Regions from separate parts of the Microbacterium murale genome, predicted to be linked through region 1. Evidence: riboswitches for the same ligand, from Rfam matches in the RefSeq annotation. Region 1 holds a riboswitch; the other holds the start of a gene.
What was found. Region 1 has a riboswitch for thiamine pyrophosphate ahead of QFZ46_RS05705 (ECF transporter S component). Riboswitches for the same ligand answer to the same signal wherever they lie in the genome.
Positions count from the first base shown of each region.

Region 2: it holds a riboswitch for thiamine pyrophosphate, as region 1 does, so the genes downstream of both, thiM (hydroxyethylthiazole kinase) here and QFZ46_RS05705 (ECF transporter S component) in region 1, are expected to answer to the same signal.

Region 1 covers NZ_JAUSXK010000001.1:1,157,360-1,160,625, reverse strand. Annotated here, with positions in the region: gene QFZ46_RS05710 (D-alanyl-D-alanine carboxypeptidase family protein) at 1-1,410, opposite strand, end outside; TPP riboswitch at 1,505-1,616, shown strand; gene QFZ46_RS05705 (ECF transporter S component) at 1,607-2,248, shown strand; gene QFZ46_RS05700 (ABC transporter ATP-binding protein) at 2,251-3,266, shown strand, end outside.
Region 2 covers NZ_JAUSXK010000001.1:255,538-258,803, reverse strand. Annotated here, with positions in the region: gene QFZ46_RS01300 (pyridoxine/pyridoxamine 5'-phosphate oxidase) at 75-662, shown strand; gene QFZ46_RS01295 (cupin domain-containing protein) at 659-1,096, shown strand; gene QFZ46_RS01290 (DUF402 domain-containing protein) at 1,081-1,806, shown strand; TPP riboswitch at 1,833-1,927, shown strand; gene thiM (hydroxyethylthiazole kinase) at 1,918-2,790, shown strand; gene QFZ46_RS01280 (bifunctional hydroxymethylpyrimidine kinase/phosphomethylpyrimidine kinase) at 2,787-3,266, shown strand, end outside.

The sequences.
Region 1 (3,266 bases):
GTTCGAGCCCCAGAGGGTTTCGACCGTGCCGACCACGGTGCCGGTCGGCACAGTCGCCGGCATGTCCTGCAGTGCATTCTCGACTTCGGTGAACAGCGATCGCGTCACGGCGAGACGCTCGTCATTGCTGCCCTGGTTCAGCACGGAGGCGAACAGACGCACGGTCGTGTCCCCGATCGTGACGTCTTTCGCCGTGAGCATGCTCCAGCCCTCGAGCGTGCCGGTCTTGATGCCGACGACGCCCGGATCCGCCAGCATGCCGTTGGTGTTCGTGACGAGTCCAGCGCCGGGGATGTCAGCAGTGACCGTCCCGACGATCTCCGCGAAGACCGGGTTCTGCATCGCGCGCTCGCCGAGTTGCAGCAGGGCGTCGGGAGTCGCGACGTTGCCCTCGTCGAAGCCGGACGGCGTCACGATGGTGATTCCGGATAATCCGCGCTCAGCGAGCCAGGTCGCTGCGGCGTCGGCGAACTCCGCATCCGATCCCCAGATCTCGCGGGCGAGGCGATCGACATAGTTGTTCGCAGATCCGAGAAGCGTGCCCTGCAGCATCTGATACTCGGTCAGCACGCCGTCGACCGGTACATCCAGCGCCGACTGATCGCCGCGGCGATAGTCCCAGTACTCGACGCTGTCGCTGTAGGTGAAGGCGAACTCCGGCCCCTGCTCGCCGAGCTGCAGCGGCATCCGATCCAGCACCATCAAGGCGGTGACGACCTTCGTCACGCTGGCGATCGATACGGCATCCGCGGCGGACGATGCGGAGGAGACCCCGGCGACGCTGATGCCTGCGCTGCCCGCAACCGGCCAGGTGGGCGTCGCGAGCTCCGCCGTGATCTGCTCGATCTCCAGGACCTCCACCGTCGGAGGCACCTCATGTAGAGGCCACAGGAGTACTGTCGCGACGTATGCCAGCGCGAGCGCGGCGACAGCGCTGAGCGGCACCAGCCAGCGTGCCCGCAGCAGTGCGGGGCGGACGTGCGCGTCAGCGAGAAGATCGGGTCCGGTCTCCTGCATCGTTACTGGATCGAGATCCGCAGGGTGAGTGGCTTTCTCGACGGTGTCGATGTCGAGCCAGGTGAACGCGGTGGCCGTCCGCTCTTCGTCGGCCCACTGCGCAGCGGATGCGGTCGCTTCGTCGACATCCTGGTCGCCGTCCGACTCGAGCGCCGTCTCGATGTCATCGAGCCGGGCATCGCTGGAAACGGAATCGGCGGCCGACACGGGCGTTTGCGCTGTTTCCCCGGTGCTCGTCGCGGGTTCGACGACGGCATCGCCTGAAACGGTTGCGTTCGCGGTGTCGCTGAACGGCAGCGCCGGCGGCTGCACGGTACTGCTTGCTCCGGTGCTGGCACGAAGCTCCCGCCGGGTGAGGGTTCCCGTATCGGGCGTCGCGTCATCGATGGTCACTTGTTCACGGTACCGAATCCGGTGGCCTTGCCGTGCTTTGACGCTGCTGCTCCCAGGTGCCGGCGCGGGCGATTTCGAACCTGAGTATGATCGTCATCACAACCACGGGAGTCCGGCGAGCCGGGCTGAGAGGGAGCGAAAAGCGCTTCGACCGTCGAACCTGATCTGGGTCATGCCAGCGCAGGGAGGAGTTCCTATGAACACGTCTACACGCACGCCCGCCGCCACGACCATCGGCACCGGTGCGAATCCGTGGCGCTGGCGCGTCGTCGACATCGTCGTCGCCGCCGTCCTCGGCGTCGCGGTCGGCCTGCTCTTCTGGGGGTGGAACGTCGTCGGCGGGGCGTGGTTCGGGGCTGCGGATGCCTTGACCCCAGGGCTCGGCGGCATCGCCGTCGGCATCTGGCTGATCGGTGGCGTCATCGGCGGCCTCGTCATCCGCAAACCGGGGGCGGCCCTCGTCGTCGAGGTGGTCGCCGCGATCGTCTCGATGCTCATCGGCAACGTGTGGGGCGTTTCCACCGTCTTGTCCGGACTCGTCCAGGGCCTCGGCGCAGAGCTCATCTTCGCGCTGTTCCTGTACCGGCGTTTCGGCCTCGGTGTCGCGGCCCTCGCCGGAGTCGGCGCCGCGGTCGCCGCGTGGGTCTTCGAGCTCTTCTACGGCAGCTCGCCCAACATCCTCAAGTCGCTCGAGTTCAACACGATCTATCTGGTGTGCGTCGCCGTCTCCGGTGCGATCCTCGCCGGCGTCGTCGGTTGGTTGCTCGTGCGCGCACTGGCGAAGACCGGAGCGCTCAGCCGCTTCGCCGCGGGCAGAGAACTCGCACGCGAGGTCTGAACATGACTTCTGCCACCCCGGCCCGCGTGCAGGCCGCGGGCTGGGGGTGGCGCTACGCCGGACGGAAGCTTCCCGCCGTCAGCGATGCCACCTTCACGATCGAACCAGGCGAGCGCGTGCTGCTGCTCGGCGCCTCCGGCGCGGGAAAGTCGACCCTGCTGGCGGGTCTCGCCGGAGTGCTCGGCGATGCTGATGAGGGAGAACGCACCGGAGCTCTTCTGATCGATGGAGCCGCTCCAGAGTCGCGCCGCGGGCAGGTGGGCCTGGTCATGCAGGATCCGGATGCGGGAATCGTGCTGTCGAAGGTCGGCGACGATGTCGCCTTCGGCTGCGAGAACCTCGGCATCCCGGCATCAGAGATCCCCGCGCGTGTGGCGGGCGCACTCGAAGCCGTGGGGTTGGACGTGCCGTTGCAGCACGCGACGAAGGCGCTTTCCGGCGGTCAGAAGCAGCGGCTGGTACTCGCGGGCGTGCTTGCGATGCGCCCAGGGCTGCTGCTGCTCGACGAGCCGACCGCGAATCTCGATCCGGAAGGGGTCGCTGAGGTCCGGTCGAGTGTCGAGCGGGTCGTGGATGCCACCGGCGCGACGCTGATCGTCGTGGAGCACCGCACTCCGGTCTGGGTCGACCTGATGACCCGGGTGATCGTGCTCGCCGCCGGCGGCGGGCTGCTCGCAGACGGTTCACCCGCGCAGGTGTTCGCTGAGCACGGCCGTGCGCTGGCGGATGCCGGGGTGTGGGTACCGGATCAGGATGTCGAGCTGCCGGTGACGCCGGTAGCCTCTGGCGCGGCATCCGCTGTTCTCGAAGCGACCGGTCTCGCCGTGGCGCGCGATCCGCGTGTCGTCGTGCAGTCCGGGCTCGATGTGCGCGTGCCGCAGGGGAGTGCGACCGTGATCACGGGTCCGAACGGCGTGGGCAAGTCGACCCTCGCTCTCACGCTGGCAGGTCTCATCCCCGAGCGCACGGGTGAGGTCGTCGCGGCATCCTCGCTTACCGGCAGGGGTGGGCGTCGGCC
Region 2 (3,266 bases), 900 kb from region 1:
GTGCTCAGCGCGCGCTGCCGGGTTCACTCGCGTGTCCTTCGACGTCTCTCCTGATGACCGGCGAGGATGAGCGCATGGCTTCAGAATCCGTATCCACCTGGCTGCGTGAGCAGCCTGCACTCACGGGTGTGCCTCTGGCTGTCACTCTCGATGACCTGCCCGCCGATCCGGCCGCGCTGTTCAGGACCTGGATCCACGAGGCAGTGGCCCACGGCGTCCCTGAACCTCACGCGGCGACCCTTGCGACCGTCGATGCCGACGGTGTTCCTGACGCACGCACGCTGATCCTGAAGGACGTCAGCAGCCACGGCTGGGCGTTCGCCGGTCACCGTTCGTCGCAGAAGGCTGAGCAGCTTCTCGCGCGCCCTTCGGCGGCATTGAACTTCTGGTGGCAGCCGATCGTCAGAGCCGTGCGCGTGCGAGGCGCTGTGCGGGAAGCGACTCCTGAGGAGAGCGATGCCGACCTGGCAGCACGCTCTGCCTCGGCCCGCGAGGGCATCGCACCGGGGGAATGGGTTCTGTGGCGCCTCGCTCCGACCAGGATCGAGTTCTGGAACGGCGCCGTCGACCGCCGGCACACGCGAATCGTGTACTTTCGCGAGGGTGAGAACTGGTCGCACACGGTGACCGGCGGCGATACGAACGGAGACACTGCGACATGAGCGGCTATCAGGTGACGCAGATCGGTGCGCCGGACGAGTGGCGTGACCATTTCGGTGGCTTCGACGAGGCGCGTTCCCGTGACGGTCGACGGGTCGTAGACCACGAGCTGAAGATGCAGTACATCGGTATGACGGCGAATGCGCTCGAGCCCGGCGAAGAGGCCGGATACTGGCACACGCACAGCCACGTCGAAGAGCTCTACGTCTTCCTCGGGGGGACGGGCCAGATGGGGTTGGATGACGAGGTCGTCGAAGTCGGCCCTGGCACGGTCGTCAGAGTCGAACAGAATGTCTGGCGCACCTGGCGTGCACGCCCGGACAGCGCCGAGCAGCTGCGCTGGCTCTGCATCCGTGCCGGTGGCGAGCAGCTGCCGCACCTTCCGAACGACGGCACGCGCGCGCCCGAGCGGCCCATGCCGTGGCCGGCGTCGTGATCGAAGCGTCTGCCGTGCCGCGGGCAACCGCAGCGACGGCGCCATCCGGTGCCCGCGAGCTCGGTGTCGCACCTTTTCTGAGCACCGGCGCGCAGATCGACTGGCACTCCCGCAAGCCACGCTGGCAGCAGGGCGACGCATCCAACATCGCGCCGATGCGCGTCGTCCGTGACGACGAACGGGGCCTGGTGGCGTGGCTGACGCCTGGCACCCTCCTGGAGGGGATGGGGGCATCGAACGGGAAACGCATCCGAACCGTGCCGCTCGATCAGCGCTGGCTCGTCGATCGCACCCGGATCGTGGAGGAGTGGTGGGGAAATGGAGTGCTGCGCATCGCGCCCGCCGGCACGCCCTGGTCCGTCTGGCTGTTCTGGAACGAGGCCACCGGGGACGATTGGGAATTCGCCGGCTGGTACGTGAACCTCGAGAACGCGCATCAACGCCTGCACGCAGCCACGCACTCATCCGACCACGTGCTCGACGTCGAGATCGATGCCGCCGGCGACATCAGCCTGAAGGACGAGGACGAACTGGAAGCGGCGATCGAACAGGGCCGCATTTCCGTCGACGAGGCGCAGCAGATCACCCGTCATGCGGACGCCGCGATCGCCGCGTTCCGTGACGGGCACTGGGCGTTCGCGCAGAGATGGGTCGATTGGCGCCCGGATCCGACGTGGACGATCCCGCAACTCGCCGACTTACCGAGCTGACGCTCTCGCACCATCGCTAGACTTCGAGCAGTGACACGGGGTGCCGCGCCGAGCGGCTGAGAACACACCCGTCGAACCTGATCTAGTTCGTACTAGCGAAGGGATGTCGCCATGAGCGATCTTCTGTACCCACCGTCCGCCCAGCCCGTCGTCGCTGAAGCGATGCGATTGCTGAAGTCGGTGCGCGAGGCGCCGCCGCTCACGCACTGCATCACCAACGCCGTCGTCACCGGCTTCACCGCCAACGTGCTGCTCGCCGTCGGTGCGGCTCCGGCGATGGTTGACATCGTCGGCGAATCCGAGCTGTTCGCCGGAGTCGCCAACGGCCTTCTGATCAATCTCGGCACGCCCACCCCGGAGCAGCGTGCCGCCGGACTCGAGGCTGCCGCAGGTGCCGCGGCATCAGCAACGCCCTGGGTGCTCGATCCGGTCGCGATTGGCGCTCTGCCGGTGCGCACCGCCCACGCACAGCGCCTCGTCGAGCAGCGTCCGACAGCGATCAGAGGAAACGCCTCAGAGATCCTCGCACTCGCCGGAATGAGCGCCGGTGGACGCGGCGTGGATGCGACGGATTCTCCGGACGCCGCCGCAGATGCTGCGCGCATGCTCGCGACCCGCTACGGCAGCGTCGTCGCGGTCTCCGGGCCGATCGACTTGATCACAGACGGAGAGCGTGTCTTCCGCATCGCCAACGGCGACGAGCTCCTCACTCGCGTCACGGGTGGCGGCTGCGCACTCGGCGCCGTCATGGCCGCCTTCCTCGGCGCGGCGCGTTCGATACACCTCTCACCTCTCACCGCCGTCACGGCCGCCACCGTGTACTACACGATCGCCGCAGAGCGCGCCGCCGCCCGAGCTACCGGCCCCGGCAGCTTCGCGGTCGCTTTCCTTGATGAACTGGCAGCCACGACGCCTGCTGATCTCGACAGTGCGGCACGCATCGAAGACGAGACGACCGCACGCGTCGAGATGGACGTCTCGTGAGTATCGATCTCTCGCTGTATCTCGTCACGGATCCCGTGCTGTGCGGCGAACGAGGCGTCGTCGACGTCGTGCGAGAAGCGGTCGCTGGTGGCGTGGGCATCGTCCAGCTGCGCGACAAGACCGCGACCGACGCGCAGATCGTCGACCAGCTCATCGAGCTGTCCGACGTGATCGACGCACGCGCAGCGCTCGTCGTCAATGACCGGCTGGATGCGGCGCTCGAAGCCCGCGCGCGCGGCGCTCGCGTCGACGGCGTCCACCTGGGACAGTCCGACACCTCAGTCGAGCGCGCGAGGGAATTGCTCGGACCTGACGCGATCATCGGACTCACCGCGAACACCGCAGCGCACCTCGATGCCGTGCGCGCATTGCCGCCGGGAACCGTCGACCATCTCGGCGTGGGAGTGATCCGACCGACCGACACCAAACCGGATCACCCGGCACCGCTGGGAATCGAAGGGTTCCGTGCGTTCGCG